DNA from 3 places in the Agrobacterium sp. SORGH_AS 787 genome. Region 3 is predicted to be linked to each of the others. Evidence: riboswitches for the same ligand, from Rfam matches in the RefSeq annotation. Region 3 holds a riboswitch; each other region holds the start of a gene.

Region 1 (10,623 bases), 150 kb from region 3:
CGACGTGAACTCCGAGTTGCCTTTGGGGGAATGGCCTCTCCGTCACCACACTTCGGCTCTTTCGGTAACACACCGAGACGGACCGCACCCCCCTCTGTCCTGCCGGACATCTCCCCCTCAAGGGGGGAGATCGAACTGTTGCACCGTCTCGCCCCAAACTCCGGTGAGATAGGACATGCGAAGGGCTGCGCTTGCCGATCTCCCCCCTTGAGGGGGAGATGCCCGGCAGGGCAGAGGGGGGTATGCGGCAGATCCAAACCAGAACTTTAAACCCGACAGCAGTGGATCAAGTTCGGGAGGACGAAGGATGCACTCACCTTAAAAATAGCCTCACGAAAACACAGCCGTCCCAATCACCGGCGTCGACGGCACCGCCATATCACGCGGCTCCAGCATGCCGGAGAGAAAGGCCTCGCGCCCCGCCGTCACGGCTTTCGCAAAGGCACCCGCCATGATCACCGGGTTACCTGCACCGGCCACCGCCGTGTTCAGCAGCACCGCGTCATAGCCAAGCTCCATCACCGTTGCCGCATGCGATGGGCGGCCCAGCCCTGCATCGACGATCATCGGCACATCGGGAAAATGCGCCCGCATGGATTTGAGCGCGGTAAGGTTCAGCGGCCCCATGGCGCTGCCGATCGGCGCGCACCAGGGCATCAGCACCTTGCAACCCGCGTCGATCAGTCTTTCCGCCACCACTAGATCGTCGGTGGTATAGGGAAACACCTCGAACCCATCGTCTGAGAGCATGCGGGCCGCTTCCACCAGCGCGAAGACATCCGGCTGGAGTGTGTCGTGATGGCCGATCACCTCCAGCTTGATCCAGTTGGTCTTGAAAACCTCCCGCGCCATCTTGGCCGTCAGCACCGCTTCCTTGGCGGTGTGGCAGCCCGCCGTGTTGGGCAGGATGAGGCGGTCGAGTTCGCGGATCAGCTCGAAGAACTGCCCGCCCTTTTTGCCGCCTGCCGTTTCACGCCGAAGCGAAATGGTGAGGATATCGGTTCTGCTGGCGCGAATGGCATCCGCCAGAACGGCAGGCGACGGATAGCGGGCCGTGCCGAGCAGTAGCCTTGAGCTGACATCGCGATCATACAATCGAAACATGGTTCATCCTCCCTGCATGGGCGAAAGGATTTCGATCCGGTCGGAATCCTTTAAATGGAATTGCGGGCGATCCTCCACATGAACGAGATCGCCATTCACCGCCGTTGCCAGCCAGTCGCCCTCGAAATCGAGCGCGAAAAGAAGTTCTGACAGCGTGGCGGCGGAAAGATCATGCACTTCGCCGTTGACGTGGATCCGCATGGGATACCTCCTCTTGCTGAAGAAAATCGGCGGCCTGCCGCGCCATGGCAGGAGAGAGCAGAAAGCCGTGCCGGTACGCACCATTGATGAAGAGCGTTTTGCCCTCTTTCACAATGCGCGGAAGATTGTCGGGGAAGGCGGGCCGGATGCCGGTGCCGCTTTCGATGATTTGCGCTTCGCCGAAAGACGGGTGCAGCGCATAAGCGGCGTTCAGGAGCTCCATCATCGAGCGGGCGGAAATCGGCCCCGCCTCCTCCGTCTCGATCATCGTCGCCCCCACCATGAAGCGCCCCGGCTCACGCGGGACGATGTAGAGCGGGATGCGCGGATGGAGGAGCCGCACCGGGCGCGACAGCGAAACCTCGCCGGTCGCGAGATAGAGCATTTCGCCGCGCACGCCCCGAAGTCCCGAGAGCGAGCCCACCCGCGTATGGCCGGTACAATCGACGATGCGGTCGAAGCCGCCTTCATCGATTGCCTCACCACCCAGATGGAAGACCACGCCGCTTTCCAGCAAACGCCGATGCAGCGCCACCATCGCCAGCCGCGGATCGAGATGGCCTTCGCCCTCGAAGAACAGCCCATGGCGGAAGCGCCCGACAAGGTCCGGCTCCAGCCCCGCGATCTCCTCCTCATTCACCACGCGGTAGCCGCTGGTGCGGGAGGCAAAGCGCGAGAGTTCCGCTTTGTCCCGTGCGTGTGCGACTACCAGCGTACCGTGGCGTGTGACGAGGCCGGGCGTGGCCTCCTCCCACCAGTCGAGCGCCGACTGTCCGAGGTCGAGCACCGCCTGTTCGGCGCTCTCCCTTTCGCACCAGGGCGCCAGCATACCGCCGGCAAACCAGGATGCGCCGCGACCGATCTGAGGGGCGGTGTCGAACACCGCCACTGCAAGACCGCGCCGCGTCAGCTCAAGGGCAGCCGTCAGACCGGCAACGCCTGCCCCTTTGATGAGAATGCGCATCTCATTCACCGGGAACCGGCTGTTCCAGCGGCATATAGAGATCGCCACCCTGGCGGAATTTCTCCGCCATTGCCTCCAGCCCCTCCTTCTGGGCTTCGGCGCGAATATCGTGGGAAATGCGCATGGAGCAGAATTTCGGCCCGCACATGGAGCAGAAATGCGCAACCTTGTGCGCTTCCTTCGGCAGCGTCTCGTCGTGATAGGAGCGCGCCGTTTCCGGATCGAGCGACAGGTTGAACTGATCCTCCCAGCGGAATTCGAAGCGTGCGCGAGATAGGGCGTCGTCGCGCAGCTGCGCCGCCGGATGCCCCTTGGCGAGATCGGCGGCATGCGCCGCGATCTTGTAGGTGATGACACCGACCTTCACGTCGTTTCGATCCGGCAGGCCCAGATGCTCCTTCGGCGTGACATAGCAGAGCATCGCCGTGCCGAACCAGCCGATCATCGCCGCACCGATGCCCGACGTGATGTGGTCGTAACCCGGTGCGATATCAGTCGTCAGCGGTCCAAGCGTGTAGAAGGGTGCCTCGCCGCAGGTCTTCAACTGCTTGTCCATATTCTCCTTGATCTTGTGCATCGGAACATGGCCGGGGCCTTCGATCATCACCTGGCAATCCTTCGCCCAGGCGATCTGCGTCAACTCGCCAAGCGTCTCCAGCTCGGCAAATTGCGCGGCATCGTTGGCGTCGGCAATCGAGCCCGGACGCAGGCCGTCCCCCAGCGAGAACGACACGTCGTATGCGCGACAAATGTCGCAGATCTCGTCAAAATGCTCGTAGAGGAAGCTTTCCTTGTGGTGATGCAGACACCACTTGGCCATGATCGACCCGCCGCGCGAGACGATGCCGGTAACGCGATTGACGGTCAGCGGAATGTAATGCAGCCTGACCCCGGCATGGATGGTGAAATAATCCACGCCCTGCTCGGCCTGCTCGATCAGCGTGTCGCGGAACACCTCCCAGGTCAGATCCTCGGCAATGCCGTTGACCTTCTCCAGCGCCTGATAGAGCGGCACCGTGCCGATCGGGACCGGCGAATTGCGGATGATCCATTCGCGGATATTGTGGATGTTGCGCCCAGTGGAAAGGTCCATCACCGTATCCGCACCCCAGCGCGTGGCCCAGACCATCTTCTCCACCTCTTCCGCCATGGAGGAGGTGACGGCGGAATTGCCGATATTGGCGTTGATCTTCACCAGGAAATTCCGCCCGATGATCATCGGCTCGGCTTCCGGATGGTTGATGTTGGAGGGGATGATGGCGCGCCCGGCCGCCACTTCCTGGCGAACGAATTCCGGCGTCACATGATCTGGAATATGCGCGCCGAAGCTTTCGCCATCGCGCACAAGCTTGTCCTGCGCCGCCTCGCGTCCGAGATTTTCGCGGATGGCGATATACTCCATCTCCGGCGTGATGATGCCCGCCCGCGCATAGGCCAGCTGGGTGACGGCCTTTCCATCCCTGGCCCGCAGCGGCTGGTTGCGCACCGGAAATTCCGGCGTCAGTCGCTCGCCGGTGGCAAAGCCATTGTCTTCCGGCTTCACATGCCGGCCCTCATAGGCTTCGACATCGCCACGCGCCAGAACCCATTCCTGGCGATGGCGCGGCAAACCGGCATCGATGTTTACCAGATGCGAGGGATCCGTATAGGGACCGGAGGAATCATAGACGGTCACCGGCGGTTCACCGGCGGTGGGATGGACCGCAATTTCGCGCATCGGCACGCGGATATGCGGGTGGAGAATGCCGGGCTTGTGCACCTTGGTGGAAGCGGGCAACGGACCTGTGGTGACGGTGGGGGTGAGGTTTTTAGCGGCAATGTTCATCGTGAGGCTCCAAAGCAAAACAGTGGAGACCCAGTTCGAGCATGAAGACGAAAAGCGCGGGATAGAAATGATGACGGTTCCCCGGCGTGAAGCCGGTTCTGCCAGAATGCCCGCGTTTGCACCGTCCCTACGCCAGTATGAACTGGATCAGGTTCAACGGGTCACTGCGCGCTCTAGCAGTATCTCAGCCCCTTGCCGGGACCCCCCTGGTGAATGGCGCAATCAAAAACCTCATGGGGCCGATTGTCAAGCTGGCTGTCGGTTGCGCTGAAACTGAATAGCGCACCAAGCAATGTCACCGGAAATTAACCCCACCATTTATAACAATGTTATGTTTTTAAATGTAACTCAGAAGTTATGCGATAATGACTCCAGTTAAAGGGAGATACTTGAGATGAATTCTACTATCCGTGACGTATTGGCAAAATTCGGCCAGCTTCCCGTTTCCGTCGACACGATTGCCGATGACGCCGATCTTTATGCGGTAGGACTGTCCTCCTTTGCCTCGGTGCAGCTGATGCTCGGACTGGAAGAAGCTTTCGACATCGAGTTTCCCGACAGCATGCTGAACCGCAAATCCTTTGCCAGCATTGCCGCCATCGAAACCACGGTCAAAGCCATTCTCGACGGGAAAGAGGCTGCCTGATGAACCTCGCCGTCGCGCCTCACCGTGAAGCACTGAGCGCCCGGGCGGCGCGCGTGGCGGCGATTGCCGCAAAACATGCCGATGCGGTGGATACCGAAGGCCGCTTCCCGAGAGAGGCCGTCGACGCGCTTCGCCAGGAAAAGCTGCTCGGCATTCAGGTGCCGGTTCACATGGGCGGCGAAGGTGCCACCATGCTGGAGCTTGCCGATATCTGTTCCATTCTGGGACAGTCCTGTTCGGCCACGGCCATGATCTACGCCATGCACCACATCAAGGCTTCAAGCCTTGTGGAACACGGCGAAGACAGCCAATGGCACAGCGCCTTCATGCGCCGCCTTGCCTCCGAACAATTGCTGCTCGCCTCCGCCACCACCGAAGGCGGCATTGGCGGCAATCTTCGCAATTCCATCTGCGCCATCGAAGTGGATGGTGGCACCTGCCGCCTGGAAAAAGACGCGACCGTTATTTCCTATGGCAGCGAAGCCGACGCCATTCTCATCACCTCGCGTTCCCACAAGGATGCCGCTCCCTCCGATCAGGTGATGACGGTGTTTTTGAAGCACCAATACAGCCTTGAGCGCACCCATGTCTGGGATACGCTCGGCATGCGCGGCACCCGCTCCGACGGTTTCCTGTTCAAGGGCGAGGCTCCGGCCGAACAGATCTTTCCCAAGCCCTTTGCCGAGATCGCGGCCCAATCCATGCTCGCCACATCGCATCTTCTGTGGAGCGGCGTCTGGTATGGCATCGCGTCGGATGCGGTGGCACGGGCGCAAAGCTTCGTGCGCGCCGCCGCCCGCAAATCCCCAGGCTCTGCGCCGCCCGGTGCGCTGCGTCTTGCCGAAGTGTCGAACAAACTGCAGATCGTCAAATCCAACGTGATTGCCGGCATCAAGGCCTATGAGGAAACGAGAGCCGACCCGGACAAGCTGATGTCGATGGGCTTTGCCGTTGCCATGAACAACGTCAAGATCTGCTCGTCCGAGACCATTCTCGAAATCATCGACCATGCCATGCTGATCTGCGGCATCATGGGCTACAAGAACGGCACGCCCTATAGCCTTGGTCGTCATCTGCGTGACGCACATTCCGCCCGGCTGATGATCTCCAACGACAGAATTTTGAGCAATTCCGCCAATCTCCTGCTGGTTCAAAAGCAGGATACCAGCCTTTTGAGGTAGGACCATGGACGCACAAACATCTTTCCTCGACAGGCTCTTCGACAAGGGTTTGCTCATCGATACCGGCGTGGACGGTCTCTATGGCCGTAGCGGCCAGTTCGAGGACGTCATCACCGGTCTCGAAAGACTTGTCAGCAAGGTGGGCGGCGGCGACAAGGCCGAAGCGATCCGCTTTCCGCCCGGCATCAACCGCGCTTACTTCGAAAAGAGCGGTTATATGAAGAGCTTCCCGCAGCTTGCCGGCACCGTCCATTCCTTCTGTGGCTGCGAGCTTGACCACATCAAATTGCTGAAGTGCATGGATGAGGGCGGCGATGACTGGGCGAAAGACCAGAAGATCACCGATATCGTGCTGACCCCTGCCGCCTGCTATCCGCTCTACCCGACCATTGCCAAGCGCGGCAATTTGCCCGATGGCGGCGGTCTTTACGATATTCAGTCCTACTGCTTCCGTCACGAGCCTTCCAAGGACCCGGCGCGTCAGCAGCTCTTCCGCATGCGCGAATATGTGCGCATGGGCACGGAAAGCGATGTCACCGATTTCCGCCAGCTGTGGATGGATCGCGGCGTGGCAATGATGGAAGGCATCGGCCTCGACGTGAAACTCGATATCGCCAACGATCCCTTCTTCGGCCGTGCGGGCCGGATGCTGGCCAACAATCAGCGCGACCAGAACCTGAAGTTCGAGCTGCTGATCCCCGTTACCTCGTCCACCAACCTGACCGCCTGCATGAGCTTCAACTACCACCAGGACGCTTTCGGTGCGAAATGGGGTCTCAATCTCGCGGACGGTTCCGTGGCCCACACCGCCTGCGTCGGCTTCGGCCTGGAACGTCTGGCGCTTGCACTCCTTGCCAAGCATGGTCTTGATGTCGATCAATGGCCGCAGTCGGTTCGCGATACGCTATGGAACTGAGGCCTAAGAGGTACGCATGACGGCAATTTTTCCGGCCTTGAGCCCTGAGAGCCATGTCCCTCACCTGCTCCACGCATCCGACAGGATGTGGCCGGAAACCAATTGCTTTGTCGATTTGTGGATCGAACTTGTGGCTGCCTGCGGCCTCCCGCCGGAAGCCATGTTCGGATTTACCCTGACGCAGGACTTTGAAGGCGACCACTTTACCTTCTTCAAGATGCCGCTCGAGGATCTCGAGGCGCTCTACGGCATCCGCTCGACAGAGCTTGCGATCTTCGACAATGTCGAAACCCATATCGAAACGCAGCTGAATCGTGCCCGGATTTCCCTGATCGAGGTGGACAGCTTCTACCTGCCGGACACGCATGGGGTCGGCTACCGCAACGATCATGGCAAGACGACGATTGCCATCAACCGCATCGACCGCGCCAATCTCAAGCTCGATTATTTCCACAATGCCGGCTACTTCGCGCTGGAAGGCGAGGACTATGCGGGCGTGTTCCAGCACCACTTGAAAGAAGGCGAACCGCCCTTCCTGCCCTATGCGGAGTTCGCCAAATTCCCGGAAAAGCCGGTCCCCGAAGAGCGCCGCTGCGCAGTTGCAGAGCGCCTGCTGGTGCAGCATTTTTCCAGACGACCGGCGGACAATCCCATCCGGGCCTTCTCGCAGGTTTTTCCGGCACAGGTCGAAAAGGTTGCCAACCGCCCCTTCGGCTTCTTTCACAAATACGCCTTCAACACGCTGCGCCAGCTCGGCGCCAATTTCGAGCTTGCGGCCAGCCACCTGCAATGGCTCGCGGGACCACAGGCTTTCGATGACGCAGCGGCAGAGGCGCTGAAGATCGCCGAAGTGGCAAAGACGGTGCAGTTCCAGCTGGCTCGCGCCGTGGCGCGGCGTAAATTCGAGCCGCTTGCGACTGCGCTCGATCCCGCGGCTGACGCCTGGGACGCGCTGATGACGAAGCTTTCCGCCCATCTCGACGACGCCAGCGAGGCCGCGTGAGCGCGAGCCTTCGAAATGACGCCCTCCCCGGTCAGTGGCTGAGGGAGGGTTGGACGCTGACATTGACGCAAGCCGGCGCCTGCGAGCGCCCATCCGGCATTCCGGCTGATGCGGAACGCTTCGATGCACCCGTTCCCGGCACGGTGGCCGAAGCTCTGGAGAAGGCTGGCCGGTTCGACCGCTTCGATCCGAAGCCCCTCAACCATCTCGACGCCTGGTATCGGCTGCGGCTTGAAACCGAAAAACCGCAGACGGCGACGCTGCATTTCGATGGGCTTGCCACCATCGCCGATCTCTATCTGAACGACGAGCTTATCGCGCACTCGACAAGCATGTTCGAAGCGCTGGAGGTTGCCGTCACGCTTTCCGGCACGGACGAGTTGGCGATCTGCTTTCGTGCGCTCAAACCGCATCTGGAAAAGACCGGTCCCCGCGCCCGCTGGCGTCCGCAAATGATGTCGACGCAAGGCCTTCGGCTGGTCCGCACGACGGCGCTCGGTTATATGCCGGGCTGGTGCCCGGAGATCCACGCAGCAGGGCCATGGCGGTCGATCCGGCTGGTGCGCGATGGCAACGCGGATTTCGACCTCACTGCCTTCACTAACGAGTTGACGGAAGACGGCACCGGCATCATTCGCGTGACTGTCGAAGCGGCTGCGTCGTCTACCCTCGAAATCGGCTGCGGCGCTCGCTGGCAAAAGCTTGCGCCGGTCTCCGACGGAACCTTCTCCGGCGAACTACGCCTTCCGGCCATAGAGCCCTGGTGGCCCGCCACCCATGGCACGCCCACGCTGCACGAGGTTTATCTTCGCGTCGACGGCAAGACGCACAGGCTTGGCAAAACCGGCTTCCGCCGCATCGAGATAGACCATGGCGCAGATGGCAAAGGCTTTGGCCTGACGATCAACGGCGTGCCGATCTTCTGCCGGGGTGCCGTCTGGTCCAACGCCGATATCGTCCGTCTTCCCGGCGCGAAAGAGGATTACGAGCCGTGGCTGCGGCTTGCCGCAGAGGCGGGCATGAACATGATCCGCATTGGCGGCACCATGGCCTATGAGACCGGAGATTTCTTCAGCCTCTGCGATCAACTCGGCCTGATGGTCTGGCAGGACATGATGCTCGCCAATTTCGATTATCCGGCAAAGGATGAAAGCTTTGTCGCCCATATCGAAAAGGAAACGGCAGACCTCCTGGCCAATACCGCTCTCTCGCCTTCTCTTGCCGTGATCTGCGGCGGCAGTGAAATGTACCAGCAAGGCGCGATGCTGGGTCTCAGCGAATCCTTCTGGAAAGGACCGCTCACCGAGGAGATGTTGCCTCGCTTCATCAAAGCCCGTCGCTCCGATATCGCCTATGTGCCGAACTCGCCCTTTGGCGGCGCGCAGCCTTTCTTCACCGATGAGAAGGTCGGTCACTATTACGGTGTGGGCGCCTATTGCCGACCGCTGGACGATGCGCGGCGCGCCGATGTGCGCTTTGCGGGCGAGTGCCTCGCCTTCGCCAATGTGCCACAACAGAAGACGCTTGATCGGCACCTGCCCGTTGCCGCCGTTCATCATCCGGTGTGGAAATCCCGCGTACCGCGCGATCGCGGTACCTCCTGGGATTTCGAGGATGTGCGCGACCATTATCTGAACCTCCTCTATGACCTCGACCCGTCGCGGACGCGGCGCGAGGATGGCGAGCGCTATCTCGACCTCTCGCGAGCGGCGGTTGCCGAGGTGATGGAAGCGACCTATGGCGAATGGCGGCGCAACGGCTCCTCCTGCCAGGGTGCCATGGTACTGACCCTTCAGGACCTCGTGCCGGGTGCTGGCTGGGGCGTGATCGATTCGACTGGCGAACCGAAGTCGGCCTGGTACGGGCTGAAGCGCGCCTTTCGCCCGGTGCAATTGATCCTGACCGATGAAGGCACCAACGGCCTTGCCATCCACGTCGTCAACGAGACGGCCGAAAGCCGAAACCTCACCGTCGAGATCGCCTGTCTGCGCGATGGGCTGCAACCCGTCGTCCGCGGCCAGAAGCAGCTCGATCTTGCACCGCGCTCCAAGGCAAGCCTTGCCGCCACCGATTGTTTCGGCGCTTTCTTCGACACGACTTACGCCTATCGCTTCGGTCCACCGGCGCATGATGTGAACGTCGCCAGACTAAAGGACGCCGTGACGGGAGAGCTGATTGCAGAAGCCTTCCATTTCCCACGCGGCCGCGCAGCTGCACTGCATGCCGCCAACCTGACGGCAACGACAGAGCAAGAAAACGGGCAATGGTTCCTGACGCTGACGACGGACCGGCTGGCCCAGTCGGTCAGTATCCGCGCCGATGGCTTCCGCCCAGCCGATGACTGGTTCCATCTGGCCCCCGGCGAGGCCAAGACCATCGCACTGATCGCTGAGGAGAATGTCCCTGCCGAGCCCCATGGCGAGATCCGGTCGCTCGGCTCACGTCAGCATTTTCGGTTTTAGAGCGCTTCCTTATTCAATGGGTAGGTTCTGGCGGAGCAGGTTTTCGTCAGGGCAAAGGCGATTGGCGAAGGGCATACCCCGAAGGTACGGTCGAGCCGATCGCCATTGAGCCTGGCGGAAAGATGCCCGACAGAACCTCCCCCATTGGACAAGGAAGCGCTCTCAAAAAAAAGTTTCGATTCCCTGCGCAATATTGTAGGGAAGCGGCTTGTTTCACCAATAGGTGAACCACCATATCCCATACCCGTTTCAGCGCCCCCTTCCCCCTCCGGAGCCGCTTTGACGCGCGCATCAACATCCATTACCTTCCACTTTATCCGG
Region 2 (10,623 bases), on a different contig from region 3:
AGGATGACGAAAAGCAAGTGCCGAGGGTGTCAGCAGGCGAAGACCGGCGACAAGTAACCGCCGGTCTCCTCTCATCATCAAGCGGCGATGAACTCGTTCCAGCGGCGGACCATGTAGCGGTCTTCGTCCATAACGGAGTTCCAGCAGGCGACCTTGCCCATGCGCTCTTCGAAGGAGCCGCCATCGCGCACAGCGCCGGCCTTTTCCATGACCTTGCCGTCTGGAGCGATGATGTCGCCCTGGGCAGGCTTGCCTTCCACCCAGTAACCCCACTCGTCGGCGGTCATGTAGTTCTTCGCCGTTTCCATAGCGGCGGAGTAGTAGCCCTGACGGTTGAGGTACGCGCCGACCCAGCCGGATGTGTACCAGTTGATGTATTCATAGGCCGCGTCGAGCTTGGCGCCGCTCAGGTGCTTGGCAAGGCCAAGACCGCCACCCCATGAACGATAGCCTTCCTTCAGCGGCTGGTATTTGCAGGCAATACCCTTGGAGCGAACGGCGGCAACCGCCGGTGACCACATGGACTGGATGACGACTTCGCCCGACGCCATGAGGTTGACGCTCTCGTCGAAGCTCTTCCAGAAGGCGCGGAACTGGCCGTCCTTCTTGGCCTTGATGAGGAAGTCGATGGTCTTGTCGATTTCCGCCTTGGTCATGTTGCCCTTGTCGGCGTACTTGATGTTGCCCATGGCTTCCATGATCATTGCCGCATCCATGATGCCGATGGACGGAATGTTCAGGATGGAGGTTTTGCCCTTGAACTTCGGGTCCATGATATCGGCCCAGGTGGTGATCTCACGACCGACAAGATCAGGACGGATGCCGAGCGTGTCGGCATTGTAGATGGTCGGAACCATGGTGAAATAGTCCGTTTCACCCTTGGCGAACGTCTTGTCGCCAGGCTTTTCCACATAGCCGACCGTATGAGGCGCCGTACCCTGCGCGATCACGCTGTCCGGCTTCAGCTTGCCGGTTTTGAACAGCGGCACGATCTTGTCATAATATTTCAGCTTCTTGATTTCCATCGGCTGGATCACGCCGGCCGGATACACCTTTTTCAGGATCCAGTATTCGATGTCCGCGATGTCGTAGGAGTTCGGCTGGGTTACGGCGCGCTGTGCAGCCGCGTCGGAATCCGTTGCCGTCATTTCAAGCGTGATGCCGAGGTCTGCCTTGCACTTTTCGGCAATCGCATTGATGTTGGAAACGCCCGTGCCGAACTGGCGAAGCGTGATCGGGTTTTGCGCCCAAATGGTGGGGAAGCCGGTGATCAGGCCGGAGCCGACGGCAGCACCCGTGGCGGCAGCGCCCGCCTTCAGGAGACCGCGTCGGGTCAGACCCTTTTTCGTCTTGGTCGTGTCGGTCATTTTAAAGTTCTCCTCTGGCTATTTTTGTTGAGGTCATTGCTCTACCCGTCCGAGCACGATGGCATCGGCCGCATTCCAGGAAAGAGGTATGGCATCGCCAACCTTGATCGGATTTTCGAAGAAGACCGCATCGGTCAAAATCACGTTGAATTCGTCGATGCCGGCACCCGTGACAACGAGCTTCACGCTGGCGCCGCGATATTCGACGTTGGAAACGATGCCAGTAAAACCAAGGCCTTCTTCCCCTTCGCCGATCCGCACGCGGTCCGTGCGCACGGCAATATCGACGTTCTCGTCGGGCGGGACCTTGCCACTGGCCTTGAAGGTGCCGCCACCTGCCACTTCCAGCGTCACGACATCGCCATCGACGGATTTCAGCCGTCCGGAAATAACATTGTGATCGCCCATGAAGCGGGCGACGAAGGCTGTCGCAGGGCGCTCGAACACCTCACGCGGAGCCGCTGCCTGCTCGATGCGACCGTCATTCATGACAACAATGATATCGGCCAGCGCCATAGCCTCTTCCTGGCTGTGGGTCACGTGGACGAAGGTGATGCCGAGCGACGTCTGGAGCTTCTTCAGTTCGGCGCGCATGCGGATCTTGAGGAATGGGTCGAGCGCCGAGAGCGGCTCGTCCAAAAGCAGCGCTTCTGGGTCGGTGATGAGCGCACGGGCAAGGGCAACGCGCTGCTGCTGGCCGCCCGAAAGCTGGGCAGGACGGCGGGTCGCATAGGGCTCAAGCTGCATCAGCTTCAGCATCTCCAACGCTTTGGCACGGCGCGCTTCCTTCTCCACACCTTTCATCTTCAGGCTGAAGGCGACGTTGTCGATCAGATCGAGATGGGGGAAGAGCGCGTAGGACTGAAACATCATCGCCGTCCCGCGACGGGCCGGCGGCAGGTCGGTGACGACCGTGTTGCCCAACCGCACGTCGCCACTGGAGATGGTTTCGTGTCCCGCAATCATGCGCAGCGTCGAGGTCTTGCCGCAGCCGGAAGGACCCAGCAGGCAGCAGTAGCTGCCAGCCGGGATTTTCAGACTGATGGCGTGAACGGCGGTGGTGCTTCCATAGACTTTGGTAACGGAGGCGATGTCTATCTCGGCAGCTTTGCTCATGCATTTTCCCCTGCTTGTTGCAGACGAACTTGCATATGCCGTGCCAGTTTCGGGGAGCTTCGCTTAAGCGATTGAAAGGAAAACGTTTTTATTTTGGGTGGCGCAGCTTTGTTCAGCGCCGTCGCTTTGCATGCACAAAAAAGCAGCTATTGTTTTCAATAGGGCGCGACATTGTATGCAATTTTATCGAAGACGAAGCGCGGTTAGATGTTTGCAGTCCGCAGCTTTCGCGATAGTAAGAAAGAAAATCTGGAAAAAGCAATGGCACTGTCGCAACTCGAACCCGATATGGACAACGCGCCAGAGGATCGCGCGCAGGCGATCCGCGATACCTTGCGGGATGCGATTGCCGATAGACGCCTGACGCCCGGCACAAAACTTTCCGAAGCGGAGGTTGGCGCCCTTTTCGATGTCAGCCGCACCGTTGTGCGGGCCGCCTTGCAGATGCTGGCCTTCGAAGGGCTGGTCAAGGCGGAACGAAACAGGGGGGCCTTTGTCTCCAATCCATCGCCAGATGAAGCACGCCAGGTCTTTGCCTCTCGTCGCCTGATAGAACAGGGCATCGTTGCCGCCGCGGTTGAACGGATCACGCCGGAAGGCATTGCCAGCTTGCGCGCGCATCTCAAAGAGGAGACGCGACACCAGCATGAGCGTGGGCCTTCTGCTCGCAGAGCGGAGATCAAGGCCTCCGGCGATTTTCATCTGCTGCTGGCATCGCTTGCGGGCAACGCTATTCTGGAAAAATTCATGGGCGAGCTCGTCGCCCGCTCTTCCCTCGTTATCGCGCTTTATGGCCGATCCGGCATTTCAAGCTGCGGCCACGGCGATCATTCCGCCATTCTCGATGCGCTGGAGGCCCGCGATGTCGAAAAGGCCAATCACCTGATGATGCATCACATCGATCACATCGAGGCTGATCTCGACCTTCGCGTGAAGGAAGGTCTGGCGCTGAAGGAAGCGCTGGCGCTGTAACAATAGCCGTGCGCGCAAGCGCCGCACGGCTATTGTTACATTATGCCGCGTAGCGGCTGATTGCGAGGTCGGCGGTTTCGATCTCCGGCTTGTTGCCAGAAACCAGATCCGCCAGGACACGCGCCGAGCCGCAGGCCATGGTCCAGCCAAGCGTTCCGTGTCCGGTGTTCAGGTAAAGGTTCGCATAGCGCGTCGCGCCAATCACCGGCGTGCCATCTGGCGTCATCGGGCGCAGTCCGCACCAGAATTTCGCCTGGGATTGATCACCCGCACCACCGAACAGGTCTTCCACCGAATGCCTCAAGGTCGCCTGACGCTTGGCGGGTAGATACTTGTTGAAGCCGGCAATTTCCGCCATGCCGCCCACGCGGATGCGGTCGCCAAGGCGAGTAATCGCCACCTTGTGCGCCTCATCCATGACCGTGGAGATCGGCGCCTTGGCGGCATCGACGATCGGCACAGTGATCGAATAGCCCTTTACCGGATAGACGGGCAGGTCGAGACCGAGATGCTTGAGGAAATGCGGCGTGTAACTGCCGAGTGCGCCGATAAAGACATCCGCTTCGACCAGGCCCTTGCTCGTCTCGACGGCCTTGACGCGGCTGCCTTCAACGATAGGGCGCATGATACCGGTGTCGTAGATGAATTTAACCCCTGCCTGCTCGGCCAGTTTCGCAAGCTCCGAGGTGAACATGAAGCAATCGCCCGTCTCATCGCCCGGTAGGCGAAGGCCACCGACGATTTTCTCGCGAGAGGAGGAAAGACCCGGCTCTGCTACAACGCAGGCGTCACGATCGAGGATTTCGTAAGGCACGCCGCCGGCTTTGAGAACCTCCACGTCCTTGCCGATGCCGTCGAACTGCTTCTGAGTGCGGAAGACTTCCAGCGTACCCTGCATGCGCTGATCATACTGAATGCCGGTCTCGTCACGAAGCGCCATCAGGCAGTCGCGGCTATATTCGGCCACGCGCACCATGCGGCTCTTATTGACGTTGTAGCGCGCGGCCGTGCAGTTGCTCAGCATCTGGATCATCCAGCGCCAGGCGGCAGGATCAGCGGTGGGGCGAATGATCAGAGGCGCGTGCTCCATGAAGAGCCACTTCAGCGCCTTCATCGGAATGCCGGGTGCGGCCCAGGGAGAAGAATAGCCGGGCGAGACTTCGCCGGCATTGGCAAAACTTGTTTCCAGCGCCGCTGCGGGCTGGCGGTCGATGACGGTGACGGAATGTCCGGCCTTGGCCAGATACCAGGCTGAGGTGACGCCAATGACGCCGGCTCCAAGAATGGTGATGTTCATGCTGGCCTCACAGGTTTCGAGCGATGGTGGAAGAGGCGGCGGCCTGCTTTTCCGGATAGAGGTAGGCGCGACGATAGCGCTGGCCGAGCCGCGTCAGGATTTCATAGGCGATCGTGCCCGCATCCTCGGCAATCGCCTCGAGGGTCTGGTGCGGGCCGATGATTTCGACGAGGCTGCCATGGGTCAGCGTGTCTTCGGGCAGGGCGGAAATATCGAGCGTGATGCTGTCCATCGACACGCGCCCGGCAATGGGAAGCCGAACGCCGTTGAAATAAGCGGCACCTCGGCTGCTCAGAGAGCGCGGCAGGCCATCCGCGTATCCCGCGGCAATCGTTGCCAGACGGGTTTCTGCGGTGGTGCGCAGCGAGGCGCCATAGCCGACGAAGCTTTCAGCAGGCACTGTACGGGTCTGAACCACGGCAACGCTTAAGCCGACGACCGGCTTCATCGGATTGGGAACGGTCGAGGCGGGCGCTCCGCCATAAAGCGCGATGCCCGGTCGCATCAGGGCATTGTGATAATCCGTGCCAAGAAAGATGCCGCCGGAATTGGCAAAGCAGACCGGCACGCCCGGAAATTGCTCGGTGGTCTTGCGCATGACGGCAAGCTGTAGCGCATTGGCCTGGTGATCAGGCTCGTCGGCACAGGCGAGATGGCTCATGATGCAGGCAAGATCGATGCCTTTGAGCATGGCCGGTGCCGCCAGCAGCGCTTCCACCTCGTAGGGCGCCAAGCCGAGCCGCGACATGCCGGTGTCGATTTGCAGTGCGGCAGGCAGAGTCTTGCCGAGAACGGATGCTTGCGCCGACCATTGGGCAATCTGCTCCAGCGAGTTGAGAACCGGAACGATATTCAGCGCAGAGCAGGAGGTTTCGTTGCCGGGCTGGAGACCATTGAGAACGAAGATTTTCGCATTGGGAGCGATGTGCAGGCGAAGAGACAACGCCTCATCGATATGAGCGACGAAGAAGTGCCGGCATCCCGCATCGTAAAGCACGGGAGCGACAATATCGGCACCGAGACCATAGGCATCTGCCTTCACCACGGCGCTCGTCACCGCCTGCGGCGCCTTGGCGGCGAGCTTGAGATAGTTGTCGCGAAGGGCTGCAAGATCGATGCTCAAATAGCCGCTTGCGCCACCTTGAGCTTTCTGCTGCTGGATGGTCATGTCCATTGTCGTTCCCTTTGTTTTTATCACAACAAGGTATTGCAATGATCCTTGAATTTAAGCAGTCTCAGTCGAATATTATTCGATAATATCTTCACTATCGCAATTTTATGCGATCATTCGGAATGAACTCATGTCTTCGCTCGACGCGACCGATCGCCATATCATCCGGCTGCTGCGGCTGAATGCCCGCATCAGCAATGCCAAGCTTGCTGCTGAAGTCGGGCTTTCGCCTTCCGCCTGTCTGCGCCGCGTGGATATTCTGGAGCGGGAAGGCGTTATTCGCGGCTACACGGCGATCACCGGAAGCGCCGCAGGCGGCGAGATGATCTCCGTCATCGTCCAGATCACGCTCGACCGGCAGACGGAGGATTTTCTCAATCGCTTCGAAAATGCCGTGCGGCGTTATCCGGAGGTACGAGAATGCTATCTCATGACCGGAGGCTCGGATTATTTTCTCCGCGTCGAGGTGGAAACGGCGGGCGACTTCGAGCGGGTGCACAAAGACATTCTCTCCAAGCTGCCGGGCGTGTCGCGCATCCATTCGAGCTTCGCCATCCGCAACGCGCTCGCCGCCCCCAAGCCTCGGGCGACGGAGCGCAAATCTTGATCGGGCAGGTCCGTCAGGGCGCCCACCAGCGGTAAAAATGGTGCACCGGCCCGTGCCCGTGCCCGACCTTCAGGTCGCGGCCCGCGGCCAGTGCACCCTGGAGATAATCTTTGGAAAGACCGACGGCATCCGTCAGCGGCAGGCCAAGCGCCAGATGGGCGGCGATTGCCGCCGCAAGCGTACAGCCGGTGCCATGGTCGTTCTTCGTCTCGATGCGCGGCATGGAAAATTCTTGAATCGTCTGACCGTCCACAAGAAGATCGACGCTCTCTGATCCGGTGCCGTGGCCGCCCTTGATCAGCACAGCCCTCGCACCGAGCGCCAAAATCATCTCCGCCTGTTTCAGCATCGCGGCACGCTCCGTGGCGATGCCGGTTCCCGTCAGCAACGCCGCCTCGGGTAGGTTCGGCGTGGCGAGCATTGCCTGCGGCAGCAATTCGCTTCGAAGAGTTTCGATTGCCTCTTCTTGAAGCAGCCTGTCGCCTGAGGTCGCCACCATCACCGGGTCAAGGACGACCGGTTGGGGCCGGCCGCGCAGTCTCTCGGCGATCGTTCGTATCGTGTCGGTGCGCGAGACCATGCCGATCTTGATCGCCTTGATATCGAGGTCGGAAAACACCGCATCCATCTGCGCAGCAATGATTGCCGCCGAGATATCTTCAACTGCGGTCACGCCCTTTGTGTTCTGTGCGGTGATGGCGGTAATGACGCTCGCACCATAGACGCCAAGCGCGGAGAATGTCTTGAGATCGGCCTGGATACCGGCCCCGCCGCCGCTATCGGAGCCAGCAATGGTCAAAGCAATCGCGGTCATGGGCGTACTCCCATCGCGTCATCCACAGCACTGCGAAACGCCTTAGCCGTCGCTGCGATATCGCCCGCACGAAACAAAGCGGAAATCACCGCTACCCCATCGGCACCGACCGTGATCACGTCTGGAACGCGCTCCAGCGTGATACCGGCAATAGCGCCAACGGGCAGGTCCGGGCGCTCGTTACGCAGATATGCCCTGAGTTGCTTCAGCCCCGCAAGCCCGACAGGCGTATCCGGATTGACCTTGGACGTGGTCTCGAACACGCCGCCAATGCAGGCATAATCGGCGGGTGCTTGCGCCACGCGCCGTGCGTCATCCATTGATTTCACCGTCAACCCGATGATCGCATCCGGGCCGAGAAGCCGTCTTGCCGTGTCGGCATCCATATCGTCTGCCCCGAGATGTACGCCATCTGCGCCGGTCGCCATGGCGACATCCAGCCGGTCGTTGATCACCAGCGGCACGCCCGTGTCTTTTAGCGCAGCGACCATGGCTTTTGCCTGGTCGATCATCTTGCGCGTGGAGGCGGTCTTGTCGCGATACTGGATGATCGTCGCACCATTCTTTGCGGCCAGAGCTGCAAGCTCGGGAAGTGTCGCGACATCTGTCAGAGAGGCGTCGACAATGGCATTCAGCCGGTAATCAATCTTCGTCATGTTCGATCCTCGCATGGGAGAGAATGTCTCCACTCTTCAGATTGAAGAGCGCGTCCAGAAAGGCGACCTCGAAGGATCCCGGTCCGCTGGCATGTCTGGCGGCGATCTCTGCCGAAACGCCGGTGACGGCCAGCGCCGATGCTGCTGCCAGCATCACATCCGGCTCGACAGCCATGAAGGCCGCGATGACGCCGCCGGAAAGGCAGCCGGTTCCTGTCACTTTCGCCATCAGGGCGTCACCGTTGACGATCCGAACCTTGCGATCGGCATCCCTCAAGCGATCGACGGCTCCCGTCTGAATGCGCAATGCGCCACCGACGTCCCCGATCACCGCCATTTCTGCTGCGTTCCCGCGCACGATCGAGGGGCGCAGGCGGCTCAATTCATGGGCGAAATCCAGCCGCGAAGGGGAGTAGTCGCAATGCACCGGATCGACGATCCAGGGCTTGCCCTGGTGATTGGCGATCGTGACGGCAATGCGGATGACCTTGCGGCGCGCTTCGTCCAGCGTTCCAAGATTGATGGTCACCGCATCGGTCTTTGTCACGAAGCTTTCGATTTCCTCTTCGGACGATGTCATGGAAGGGATGCCGCCGATTGCGGTAATGCCGTCGGCAGTGAATTTCTGCACCACCGTATTCATCAGGCAGTGGACACGCGGTCGCCGCTCGCGCACGAGGCCCAAAAGTTCTGCTGCTTTATTTGCGGTGGGAAAGCTTACCATGGGCCATTGATCTCCAGACACGCCATTTGCGAATCCGGGTAAGCATGGCGCATGGAAGAGAAAGCTCTGCCTGACGGCAACCGTTCCGTTCCTACGCCGGTATTAACCGGATCAGGTTCAAGGGTCCGGCTCACCGCCATCTCAGCATCGTTCGATGCTCCCCTCGGAATGCATGAAGCTAAAAGAGAAAAGCTCTGCCGTGTCAAGGTTCTTGAAATTCCGCTCGTCCTAACGGGCTTGCGTCAAATTCATAAGACGCCGTCTTGAACTTCGCAATTGTTGTCGCGTTGAACCAACTGGCATAATACTCTGCCATTCGTCGACAGCGTGGCATCAGCGGGATGTGAGACCTTGAATTGTGATTGCTTGGGCGGCCGTGAACATGTCTAACTGGTCTTGGACGTCGTTGCGTCAGAAATATCTGACTTTCCCGACTTTGTTGCGGTCGATCCCCGTTGGCGTCGTCGTCGCGGCCGGCATTCTTGCCACAAGCTGGACCCACGATCTGTTGAGCGACCACTACGACATGGTGGTGCATACCTATGAGGCAATCGACACGACCAAGGATGTTTTGATCGCGCTTGACGATGCCGAGACCGGGCAGAGAGGCTACCTCGTCAGTGGCGACAAGCGCTATCTCGCCCCTTATGAAAAGGCGATGGAGCGCCTTCATTTGCTTCAGAACGAGTTGATGACCCGGATTTCGGACAATTCCGGCCAGGTCGTGCGGGTCAAAACGCTGGACCAACTGATCGAGAAGAAGCTCGAAGAGCTGAAGCAATCGATATCGCTCTACGACGATGTCGGTGCGGATGCCGCCCGACAGAATGAGATCGGCTATATGGCTGTCGGCACGATGGATCGGATCCGAGAGATCATCGGCGAGATCACGGTTACAGAACACACCCTGCTGGACACACGCCACGCGGAAGTCGAGGCCGACGAGTTTCGCATTCGGGTGGTTGCGATCATTGTTGGCCTGGCATCTTTTCTAACACGCGCTGTTGTGGAGATGTATCTGGCGCGACGCTATAGAAGAACCTGATGGTCTATTCGCCCGCAATCCCTGGAATCTGATTGACGGTGATCATCTGGCGGATGGTGCGGTCTGCCACGCGCTCTGCGCGGGCCCGCGATTCCTGCTCGTCCTCTGGAAAAGCATAGGTCATGTAGGACAGCGATGTTTCAAGATCGTTGTTGTTATGGCCGAGGATGGCGGCGAAATAGCTGTTCTTCGTCACGTTGGCAGGCGCGAAGTTGCGATAGGCGATCTCGGCGTAGAGGTGGCGCAGGCCATAGGGCTTTGGCGGCTCTTCCTTCGGCCAGATGTCCTCGAATTTCGCCATCATCGCATCGCGCAGCGGCAGTCTTGCATCCGATGAGAAGTCGTCCACATTCATCCCGAACCATAGTTTGCCGTCGCTGCTGTCTCTCAAACGCCGATAGGCATCAAGCACGATTTTTGCCTGCTCCAGCACCGGAATTTCATAGGTGATGCCGTATTTGGTCCCTTCGCCCTGTTTCGTCTTCGCCTGGCCGTTGAACATCACGCTCCATTTGGAGACGCCATTGCCGTAAGGCGCTGGCGTGAACTCGGCCTGGGTGAAGACTTCGAAGGGGCGTCGCCCGGTGGTTCCGATCAGGCCGATGCCGATCGTCAAAGGGTCCTCGGAGTGAAGGAAGCGCCGGCATCGCCGCATCACCTCGGAATAATGTTCGAAGGTGATGAGTGAGCCGTGCTTGAGCGCAATCTTCGCCATCTTGGCCTTGCGGGCCTCGTCGTAAAGCTGCGGCGTGCCGGCGGCGATGCGCAGCATGGGGTGCTGCTCGCCAAATGCTTCGCGGATGGCGTTGCGATATTTGGTAATATAGGAAATGATCGTTGCCTGCGTTCTGCCG
Region 3 (10,623 bases):
CGGCTCGTCGCGCACTATGTCCAACGTGGCTGAGGGTGACATTCGCCTTCGCCTCAAAAGCGGCAAGGCCATCGTGCTTGCCCGTCCTTACGATCTAACCGGAGCCTGATGCCTTGGCACCCCCCATTCTGAAACTCGACGATATCAAGCTGACCTTTGGCGTGACGCCCCTTCTGGATGGCGCCAACTTACAGGTGGAGCCGGGCGACCGTATCTGCCTCGTCGGCCGCAACGGGTCGGGCAAATCGACGCTGATGAAGATCGCCGCCGGCCTGGTCGAAGCGCAATCGGGCGAGGTTTTTCGTCATCCCTCCGCGACGATCCGTTATCTGGAGCAGGCGCCGGATTTCGGCGCTTACGACACCGTGCAGGCCTATGCCGAATCCGGTCTTGGACCAGGCGACGATCCCTATCGCGTCAGCTATATTCTCGAACATCTCGGTCTGACCGGCCAGGAAAATCCAGCAAGCCTGTCGGGCGGTGAAGCGCGTCGCGCGGCCTTGGCGCGGGTCATGGCGCCGGAGCCGGACATTCTCATGCTGGACGAGCCGACCAACCATCTCGACCTGCCGACCATCGAATGGCTGGAAAGCGAATTGCAGCAGACGCGAAGCGCGCTTGTCCTCATTTCGCATGACCGTCGTTTCCTCGAAAAGGTCTCGACCGCCACCGTCTGGCTCGACCGCGGCCAGTCGCGCCGTCTCAATCGCGGCTTCGGCCATTTCGAGGAATGGCGCGACAAGGTGCTGGAAGAGGAAGAGCTGGAACAGCACAAGCTTGGCAAGGCCATCGAGCGCGAAGAGCACTGGATGCGTTATGGCGTGACGGCACGCCGCAAGCGCAACATGCGCCGCGTGGGAGAGCTGCGCGACATGCGCGCCGCCTATCGCGGACATAAGGGTCCGCAGGGCACCGTGCAGGCAACCGCAGTCGAAGCGCGCGAATCCGGCAAGCTGGTCATCGAGGCGGAAGCCATCACCAAGGCTTATGGCGATCGCACCATCGTCGCCCCTTTTTCGCTGCGCGTGCATCGCGGCGACTGCATCGGCCTTGTTGGCCCAAATGGTGCTGGCAAGACCACGCTTCTCAAGATGCTGACCGGAGAGTTGGCACCCGACAGCGGCACGGTGAAGCTCGGCACCAATCTGGAAATCGCGACACTCGACCAGAAGCGCGAGGACCTCAATCCGAACGATACGCTGGCGCATTACCTGACCGATGGTCGTGGCGAAAGCCTGCTGGTCAATGGCGAGCAGAAGCATGTGACCGGCTATATGAAGGACTTCCTGTTCCAGCCGGAACAGGCCCGTACGCCGATTCGCAATCTGTCCGGTGGTGAGCGCGCGCGTCTCATTCTGGCGCGGATCCTGGCAAGACCGACCAACCTACTGATCCTCGATGAGCCGACGAACGATCTCGACATCGAGACCCTGGATCTGCTTCAGGAGATCGTCGCAAGCTTCTCAGGCACCGTCATCCTCGTCAGCCACGATCGCGACTTTCTCGATCGTACGGTGACCTCGACGATCGCGCCTGCCAATCCGGATGCGCCGGACGGACGCTGGATTGAATATGCAGGCGGCTATTCCGACATGATGGCGCAGCGCAAGGGTGCGGCAGAAGACAAGAAGCGTTCGGAAAAGCAGGAAAAGGCCAAGGCCTCGGCAAGCGCCGCGACCAGTGCCGAGCCTGCCAAGGCCAGGGGCAAGCTTTCCTTCAAGCAGAAATTCGCGCTCGAAAACCTGCCGAAGGAAATGGAAAAGCTTCAAGGCGAAATTGCCAAGCGCGAAGAGCGCATGGCCGATCCGCAACTTTTCGCCAAGGACCCCGGCGGCTTCAACAAGCTGGCAGACGAGATGGCGAAGCTGCGTGAGAAGCTTGAGGCCATGGAAGAAGAGTGGCTAGAGCTTGAGATGCTGCGCGAAGAGATGGAAGGCTAGGGCGCTTTCCGTCAAGGAATACGCTTCATTTTAGCGCCGTCTTTGACAGGTGCGTGAATATGGGCTTTGCTTTGCTCCAACAGGGAGGAGCCAGCCCATGCGTATGATCTTCGTCAATTTGCCGGTGAAGAATATCGAGATATCGAAAGCCTTCTTCACCGCGCTCGGCTTCAGCTTCAATCCGGAATATTCGGATGAGCGAACGCTGTGCATGATCGTCGAGAAGAACATCTTCGTCATGCTGCTTCAGGAAGAGCGCTTCCGCGATTTCATCAATGGCGAGATCGCCGATGCGAAGAGCAGCACGGAAGTGCTGACCTGTCTCTCGGCGTCCAGCCGTCAGGAGATCGACAGCATGCTAAAGACGGCGCTGTCCTCCGGTGGGCGCGAGTGGAAACCGGTGCAGGATCATGGCTTCATGTATGCCGCAAGCTTTCAGGATCCCGATGGCCATGTATGGGAACTGGTTTACATGACGGAGCAAGCATAGGCGCTTGCCGTCTTGCCAATAACCGATTGTGTCATTACATCTTTTCTCGCTCTAACGGGGTGCTTTGTCGGAAAGACGAGGCTGAGAGGCTTTAGCCAACCCGAAGAACCTGATCCGGTTAACACCGGCGGAGGGATTAGACGGCTTCCATCCAGACGCCTATTCCCGTAACCCATTCGAGAAGGTGTCTGATGTATCGTCGTTTTCTGCTGTCCGGCCTCGTCGCCGCATCCTTCCTCCTGCCGAGCCTTGGTGCTGCGCAGGACAAGAAGGTTCTCACCGTCTACACCTATGAAAGCTTCGTCTCCGAATGGGGTCCAGGCCCCAAGGTCAAGGCGGCGTTCGAGAAGACCTGCGATTGCACCGTCAATTTCGTCGGCGTCGCCGATGGTGTGGCGCTGCTCAACCGCCTGAAGCTGGAAGGTGCCGGCTCCAAGGCGGATGTCGTGGTCGGTCTCGACACCAATCTTATTGCCGAAGCTAAAGACACCGGGCTTTTCGAAGCATCGGGCATCGATGCCTCCGCGGCCAAGGTTCCCGGTGGCTTCAAGGACGATGTCTTCGTTCCCTATGATTACGGGCACTTCGCCGTCGTCTATGACACCCAGACGCTGAAGAACCCGCCAAAGAGCCTGAAGGAACTGGTTGAGGGCGACCCGTCGCAGAAGATCGCCATTCAAGATCCAAGGACCTCGACGCCGGGCCTCGGCCTGCTGCTCTGGGTCAAGTCGGTCTATGGCGACAAGGCGCCGAAAGCCTGGGCAAAGCTCAAGGATCGCGTTTTGACGGTGACCCCCGGCTGGTCGGAATCCTATGGCCTCTTCACCAAGGGCGAAGTGCCGATGGTGCTCTCCTATACCACGTCGCCCGCCTATCACATGGTGTCCGAGCACAGCGAGCGCTATCAGGCTGCAAGCTTCGAGGAAGGCCATTACATTCAGATCGAAGTCGCCGGTCTGTTGAAGAACGCGCCGGAGAAGGAGCTGGGCAAAAAGTTCCTTGCCTTCATCCTGACCCCTGGTTTCCAGGATGCCATTCCGGAAAACAACTGGATGATGCCGGTCACCGCTACGTCGCAGCCGCTGCCGGATGCCTTCAACAAGCTGGTCCAGCCGACCAAGACCTTCCTGATGTCGCCGGAAGAGGTGGCGAAGAACCGTAAGGCCTGGATCGATGAGTGGCTGACCGCGATGAGTGTGAAGTAATATCACGCGGACCCCGCCCGTGATTGCGCGCAGCGACAGAAGATGGTTCCTGATCAGTGGCACGGCGGCTTTCACCGCCGTGTTGCTCTTCATCGGGCTTGCGGTCGCAGCGCTTCTGTCCTTCGATACACAGGCGGCGTCGGGCGCCCTCTTCGATACCTACACGCTGCGCATTCTTCGCTTCACGCTATGGCAGGCGACGCTCTCCACCGTTCTTTCGGTCGCGCTCGGTCTACCGGTCGCCTTGGCGCTCGCTAGACAGAGAGATTTTCCCGGCCGTATCTGGATCATCCGGCTGATGGCGGTGCCCATGGGTCTGCCGGTGATCGTTGGTGCTCTCGGGCTGATCGCCATCTGGGGCAGGCAGGGGCTTCTCAATACGGCACTCCTCTCTGCCGGGGTGGAACAGCCTTTCAGCATTTACGGCCTTTCCGGCATTCTCATTGCCCATGTCTTCTTCAACCTGCCGCTTGCCGTGCGTTTCTTCCTGGCGGGGCTGGAAAGAATGCCCGACGAATATTGGCGCATGAGTGCCGTGCTCGGCATGAATTCCCTCTCCACGTTCCGCTTCATCGAATGGCCGGTGGTACGGCGGCTGGTGCCGGGTGTGGCGGGCCTGATCTTCATGCTCTGCGCCACGAGCTTCACGCTCGTCCTGCTGCTCGGCGGCGGTCCGGCTGCGACCACGATCGAAGTGGCGATCTATCAGGCGCTGCGCTTCGATTTCGATCCGCCACGTGCCATAGCACTCTCGCTAATGCAGATTGCGATGACCGGCCTGCTTCTCGTGCTGCTCTCGTTTCTGCCGGGTGCGGAAGCGGAGGGTCAGACGCAGAGCCAGACGGTTCGTCGTTTCGATGCCGCTCGCCCGTTGGCGCGTCTTTGGGATGGGCTTGTCATTGTTCTTGCGATGCTGCTGGTCGGGTCGCCGCTGATAGCGGTCGCAGTCTCCGGGCTGACTGCCGATCTGGGGCGTCTTTTGAGCGCCGAGGTGTTTCGACGCGCGGCGATCACCAGCCTGTCGATTGCCCTTCTCTCGGCATCGCTCTCGGTCCTTATTTCCGTGGCGCTTATTCGGGCGCGCCAGGCGATTGCAGATCGCCGCGAGCCGGGGCGGGGCGCGAGGGTTCTTTCGGCGATGCTGGGTGGCGGCGCTTCGATGGTGCTTCTGGTGCCACCCGTGGTGCTTGGCAGTGGCTGGTTCCTGCTGTTGCGTTCTTTCGGCGATGTGTCCGTCTTCGCGCCATTTCTCGTGGCGCTCATCAACATGCTGGTGGCCTTGCCCTTTGCCATGCGTGTTCTGGAACCTGCATTCACCACACATCAGGCGAGAACCGGCAGACTAGTTGCCAGCCTAGGGCTTAGCGGTTTTTCCCGCTTTCGCCTGATCGATCTCCCGGTCCTGTGGCGGACCTTCGCCATGGCCTTTTCCTTCGCCATGGCGCTGTCGCTCGGTGATCTCGGGGCCGTCGCTCTCTTCGGGTCCGAAAGCTTCGTCACCTTGCCGTGGCTGGTCTATAGCAATATGGGCAGCTACCGCACCAATGATGCAGCGGGTTATGCCTTCATCCTTGGCGTTATTTGCCTCATCCTCGCGGCAGGCGGCGTGTCGCGCCAATCCGAGAGAGCGAAAATAGCAGCATGAAAAGCGATCGAGTAAACGTCACGCTGGAACAGGTATCGCTGCAGCTTGGACAGCAGGCGTTCTTCCTTGATACGTCCTTCGAGGAAGCGAAGGTGACGGCGGTCGTCGGTCCTTCCGGGTCGGGCAAGTCGACGCTTCTCAACCTTGTAGCGGGCTTTGAAAAGCCGGCGAGCGGTCGCGTGCTGATTGGGCTTGAGGATGTCAGTGGACGCGATCCGGCCGAACGCCCGATCTCGCTGATCTTTCAGGATAACAACCTCTTCGCCCATCTCGATATCGCCACCAATATCGGTCTCGGCATCAGTCCATCGCTCCGTTTGACCAGCGAAGACAAGGCCAAGATTGCGTCAGCGCTGGAACGCGTGGGGCTTGCGGGTTTTGAAAAGCGGCTGCCATCCAGCATGTCCGGCGGCGAACGTCAGCGTGCGGCGCTGGCGCGGGCACTTGTTCGCCAACGGGCCGTCATGTTGTTGGACGAACCCTTTGCAGCACTCGATCCGGGCTTGCGTGCCGGCATGGCGGGGCTGTTGAAAGACCTGCAATCGGAAAACGGCAACACGGTCCTTCTCGTGACCCATCACCCGGACGATATTCGCCGTCTTGCCGATGCCGTGGTGTTTCTGTCGGATGGCAAGATCCTGTTTCAGGGAACGACGGAGGCCTTCTTTTCCGCCACAGACATTCCCGAGGTCGGCGCCTTCCTCCAGAAGTAGTGCGTTGCCGTGCCACAATTTGGACGCGGCGCAATGTCAATCCTGCAAATAGACAGTGAAGGTGCGTATTTTTTGCACTTGCCAATTAGGCTCAACTATTTGAGACATATATAGAGAACGTCTTTTGTCAGGGTCTTTCCGCAGCATAGATCGTTTTTGGGATCGTTTTGGATGTTCAGGCATTCTGGTGCCTGTGGGGTTTAAGCTGATATTCTGGTCTGCATATAACGGATGATCAGGAACGTTTGGAGCGGACTGGCGGTATGATGACGCGTGTGAAGGCCGTAAATGGCCGCTCCGGTCACAATGAGGAAAGACGGTCGGGATCGCGGCGGGGCATCGTAGCTCTCGGTGCCGCAGCATTGTTGCTGTCCTCATGCCAGTCGCTGTTCAGTCCCGCCTATCAGTCGACGCTGAAGCCTTCCGACAACCCGCAGACCGTGGAAGAGGTGCAGAAGAACGATCCGCGCGCGCAGATGGGGGCGCGTGAGCATCCGCGCATCGTTGCAAGCTATGGCGGCGAATATCACGACGAGAAGACCGAGCGTCTGGTGGCCCGCATCACCGGGGCGCTGACGGCGGTGTCGGAAAATCCGCAGCAATCCTATCGCATCACCATTCTGAACTCCCCAGCCATCAACGCTTTCGCGCTGCCGGGCGGCTATCTCTATGTCACACGTGGCCTGCTTGCGCTTGCCAATGACGCTTCTGAAGTGGCCGCCGTGCTGTCGCACGAGATGGGCCACGTGACTGCCAATCACGGCATCGAGCGCCAGCGCCGCGAAGAGGCGGAAGTCATTGCCAGCCGCGTCGTGGCGGAGGTGCTGTCCAGCGATCTTGCCGGCAAGCAGGCGCTCGCACGCGGCAAGCTTCGGCTTGCGGCCTTCTCGCGCCAGCAGGAATTGCAGGCGGACGTGATCGGCGTGCGGATGCTGGGGGAGGCGGGTTATGATCCTTACGCTTCGCCGCGCTTCCTCGATTCCATGGCGGCCTATGCGCGCTTCACCTCGGCCGATCCCGATAGCGACCAGAGCCTCGACTTCCTGTCGAGCCACCCCAATACGCCGCAGCGCATCGAGCTTGCCAAGCGCCATGCCCGCGCCTTCGGCCAGGAAGGCCAGGTGGGCGACAAGGGCCGCGACTGGTTCCTCACCGGCATCGACGGCCTGCTTTATGGCGATAGCCCGCAGGAGGGCTATGTCCGCGGCAATACGTTCCTGCACGGCAATCTCGGCATTCGCTTCGATGTGCCGGAAGGCTTCCAGATCGACAACAAGGTGGAAGCGGTTCTCGCAACCGGCCCTGGCGATATGGCGATCCGCTTCGATGGCGTGGCCGATCCCAAGCAGACCAGCCTGCCCAACTATCTGACGAGTGGCTGGGTGGCCGGCTTGATACCGGATACGGTGCGGGAAATTCAGGTGAACGGCCTGCCTGCGGCAACGGCGCGCGCCAGCGCCGACAAGTGGGATTTCGACGTCACCGTCATTCGCGTCGGCGACCAGATATTCCGTTTCCTCACCGCTGTGCCGAAAGGCAGCGCGCAGTTGGAAACGGTTGCGAACTTGCTGCGCTCCAGCTTCCGCAAGATGACGCCTGCCGAAATTTCCGCGCTGAAGCCGCTTCGCGTTCGTGTCGTTACCGTCAAGCCCGGCGAAACCGTTGCCTCGCTTGCCGCGCGGATGATGGGTACGGATCGCAAGCTGGAACTGTTTCGCGTGCTGAATGCGCTGAGCACCACGGCCTCGGTCGAGCCGGGTCAGCGGGTCAAGATCATTTCAGAGTAAGTGAAGTCTCGTCGGGAAGCGTTCTCAGTTACCCGCCTGCGTCAGACGGAGGGAACGTCGAACACTTCGCCCGGGCGCATCGGGCGGAACCTGTCTTTGGTCACACTCTGGTTTTTCAACGCCGCTTCGAGCGCGATTATGGGCGCGTCGATCGCCTCATCGGTCAATTGCACCGTGCCCCAATGGTGGCCGCAGGCGTAAGCCGCGTTGCAGATCTTCATGCCTTCCACCGCTTCTGCCGGATTTTGATGCTGGCCCTTCATGAACCAGCGCGGCTCGTAGGCGCCGAAGGGCAGGTTGGCGAGGCGGAAACTGCCATGCTTCTTGGCGGCGGCGTGGTAGTTCAGCCCGCTGTGAAAGCCGGTATCGCCGATATGGTAGATCTTGCCGCCGGGCGTCTCGATGACGAAGGCGGCCCAGAGCGCCATGCGCCTGTCGTTCAACCCGCGTGCCGACCAGTGGTGGCAGGGTTCGAAATGGACTTTGATGTCGGGGCTGACGGCAATCGCATCGCCCCAGTCTCCGACCGAAATCTTCGCCGCCTGCACCTTGGTGCGGATGATCGCGTCATTGCCGAGCGGCGTGACGAAATGCGGCTTGTGCTCGACATGCAGCCTGTGCAGCGTTTCGAGATCAAGATGGTCGTAGTGATTATGCGTGACCAGAACGAGATCGATCGGCGGCAGGTCCTCGAAGCGGATGCCGGGCGGGTTGACGCGCTTTGGCCCGATAAAGCTGAACGGACTTGTGCGCTCCGACCAGACCGGATCGATCAGAATATTCAACCCTGCCGTCTGGATGAGGAAGGAGGCGTGGCCAACAAAGGTGACGCGTAGATCATTGCCCTCGACGCGGGCCTCTGGCTTGGCTGTCGGATAGGGGCTTGGATAGTTCTCCGGCCACTCAGCTCTGTGGCCGTTGAAGCGCCATTTCATCAGGTCGCCAAAACCATTCGGCTGTTCGCCGTTGGGATTGAAGAATCTCACGCCGTCGAAATGATCGGAGGCGGGGCCGTTGTAATAAGCGCTGGCGTAGGAGCGGCTGGCAAAAATGCCGCCGCTGCCGAGCAGCAGGCCAGCAATGGCGGAGAGGCGAAAGAAGTTTCGACGGTTCATGATGTAAGCTATAGGAAGAGGATAGATAAACGACAAGCGCCATACTCGTCGAAGAAGCGTCTACAATGTCGTCCGTTTGAAGGCGTTTTCGCCAAAACACCGGACTTGCCTTGACTTTGGCGCGCATTTCCTGTTTATCCCGCCCGATCAGCTGGCAGTTTCAAGACTCCAAGCCACCGACCGGGACCCGTCAAGGTATAAAGAGATCCCGGAGGTCAACACCCGACAGCGCGACGCGCCCTCGGGTGCTTTTTGGCTTTGCCCATTTCCGGGCGTCTTGTTTTTGCCAGCAAAAGCACCGACGTTTCGGGAAACCGAAACGAAGAAGGAAGAACAGATGTTTGAAAACCTCCAGGACCGCCTTGGCTCCATTTTGAATGGACTGACCGGCCGTGGCTCGCTTTCGGAAGCCGATGTTTCCGCAGCGCTGCGTGAGGTTCGCCGTGCGCTTCTGGAAGCGGACGTGGCGCTGGAAGTCGTTCGTACCTTCACCGAAAAGGTGCGCGAAAAGGCGGTTGGCGCTTCTGTCCTGAAGTCCATCAAGCCCGGCCAGATGGTCGTCAAGATCGTCCATGACGAGCTTGTTGAAATGCTGGGCTCGGAAGGTGTTTCGGTCGATCTGCATGCGCCGGCACCCGTCGTCATCATGATGGTGGGTCTGCAGGGTTCGGGTAAGACGACCACCACCGGCAAGATTGCCAAGCGTCTGACGGATCGCGAGAAGAAGAAGGTGCTGATGGCATCTCTCGACACGCGCCGCCCCGCCGCCCAGGAGCAGCTGCGCCAGCTTGGCGTGCAGACCGGCATCGATACGCTGCCGATCGTTGCCGGCCAGTCGCCGACCGATATCGCCTCGCGCGCCGTCCAGGCGGCCAAGCTTGGCGGCCATGATGTCGTGATCCTCGATACCGCCGGTCGTACCCACATCGACGAGCCGTTGATGCTGGAAATGGCCGACATCAAGAAAAAGGCCAATCCGCACGAAATCCTGCTGGTTGCCGACAGCCTGACCGGTCAGGATGCCGTCAATCTGGCGCGCAATTTCGATGAACGTGTCGGCATTACCGGCCTTGTGCTGACCCGTATGGATGGCGATGGTCGTGGCGGCGCAGCGCTTTCCATGCGTGCCGTCACCGGCAAGCCGATCAAGCTGATTGGTACCGGCGAGCGGATGAACGAACTGGATGAGTTTCATCCACGCCGTATCGCAGACCGCATTCTCGGCATGGGCGATATCGTCTCGCTGGTCGAAAAGGCTGCAGAGAATATCGATGCGGAAAAAGCCCGCGCCATGGCCGAGAAGATGGCCAAGGGCAAGTTCGACCTCAACGATCTGGCCGATCAGCTGCGCCAGATGCAGAAGATGGGCGGCATGGGCGGCATCATGGGTCTGATGCCCGGCATGGCCGGCATGAAGGACAAGATGGCGTCCGCCGGTTTGAACGACAAGATGTTCGACCGTCAGCTGGCGATCATCTCGTCGATGACCAAGGCTGAGCGCGCCAACCCGGATATTCTCAAACACAGCCGCAAGAAGCGCATCGCTGCCGGTTCCGGCACGGATGCTGCCGAAATCAATAAGCTCTTGAAGATGCATCGCGGCATGGCCGACATGATGAAAGCCATGGGCGGCAAGGGCAAGGGCGGCATCATGACGCAGATGATGGGCGGTCTTGCTGGCAAGATGGGTCTCGGTGGCATGGGCGGCATGCCCGATCTCGCCAATAT

What was found. Region 3 has a riboswitch for thiamine pyrophosphate ahead of thiB (thiamine ABC transporter substrate binding subunit). Riboswitches for the same ligand answer to the same signal wherever they lie in the genome.
Region 1: linked by a shared signal. The riboswitch ahead of thiC (phosphomethylpyrimidine synthase ThiC) and the one ahead of thiB (thiamine ABC transporter substrate binding subunit) in region 3 are both predicted to bind thiamine pyrophosphate.
Region 2: linked by a shared signal. The riboswitch ahead of QE435_RS05200 (hydroxyethylthiazole kinase) and the one ahead of thiB (thiamine ABC transporter substrate binding subunit) in region 3 are both predicted to bind thiamine pyrophosphate.

What each region holds. Positions count from the first base shown of each region.
Region 1 covers NZ_JAUTBG010000002.1:638,822-649,444, forward strand. The annotation lists gene QE435_RS12535 (thiazole synthase) at 331-1,104, opposite strand; gene thiS (sulfur carrier protein ThiS) at 1,108-1,305, opposite strand; gene thiO (glycine oxidase ThiO) at 1,274-2,269, opposite strand; gene thiC (phosphomethylpyrimidine synthase ThiC) at 2,271-4,094, opposite strand; TPP riboswitch at 4,201-4,312, opposite strand; gene QE435_RS12555 (acyl carrier protein) at 4,489-4,740, shown strand; gene QE435_RS12560 (acyl-CoA dehydrogenase family protein) at 4,740-5,921, shown strand; gene QE435_RS12565 (amino acid--[acyl-carrier-protein] ligase) at 5,926-6,837, shown strand; gene QE435_RS12570 (DUF1839 family protein) at 6,854-7,840, shown strand; gene QE435_RS12575 (glycoside hydrolase family 2 protein) at 7,837-10,302, shown strand.
Region 2 covers NZ_JAUTBG010000001.1:1,173,859-1,184,481, forward strand. The annotation lists gene QE435_RS05160 (PotD/PotF family extracellular solute-binding protein) at 78-1,367, opposite strand; gene QE435_RS05165 (ABC transporter ATP-binding protein) at 1,401-2,483, opposite strand; gene QE435_RS05170 (GntR family transcriptional regulator) at 2,745-3,455, shown strand; gene QE435_RS05175 (D-amino acid dehydrogenase) at 3,496-4,752, opposite strand; gene alr (alanine racemase) at 4,760-5,926, opposite strand; gene QE435_RS05185 (Lrp/AsnC family transcriptional regulator) at 6,054-6,530, shown strand; gene thiD (bifunctional hydroxymethylpyrimidine kinase/phosphomethylpyrimidine kinase) at 6,544-7,344, opposite strand; gene thiE (thiamine phosphate synthase) at 7,341-8,000, opposite strand; gene QE435_RS05200 (hydroxyethylthiazole kinase) at 7,987-8,724, opposite strand; TPP riboswitch at 8,796-8,898, opposite strand; gene QE435_RS05205 (CHASE3 domain-containing protein) at 9,107-9,769, shown strand; gene QE435_RS05210 (telomere resolvase) at 9,774-10,623, opposite strand, start outside.
Region 3 covers NZ_JAUTBG010000002.1:784,197-794,819, reverse strand. The annotation lists gene QE435_RS13220 (thiamine diphosphokinase) at 1-109, shown strand, start outside; gene QE435_RS13215 (ABC-F family ATP-binding cassette domain-containing protein) at 114-1,940, shown strand; gene QE435_RS13210 (VOC family protein) at 2,038-2,430, shown strand; TPP riboswitch at 2,476-2,583, shown strand; gene thiB (thiamine ABC transporter substrate binding subunit) at 2,622-3,635, shown strand; gene thiP (thiamine/thiamine pyrophosphate ABC transporter permease ThiP) at 3,655-5,280, shown strand; gene QE435_RS13195 (ATP-binding cassette domain-containing protein) at 5,277-5,993, shown strand; gene QE435_RS13190 (M48 family metalloprotease) at 6,257-7,780, shown strand; gene QE435_RS13185 (MBL fold metallo-hydrolase) at 7,822-8,895, opposite strand; gene ffh (signal recognition particle protein) at 9,233-10,623, shown strand, end outside.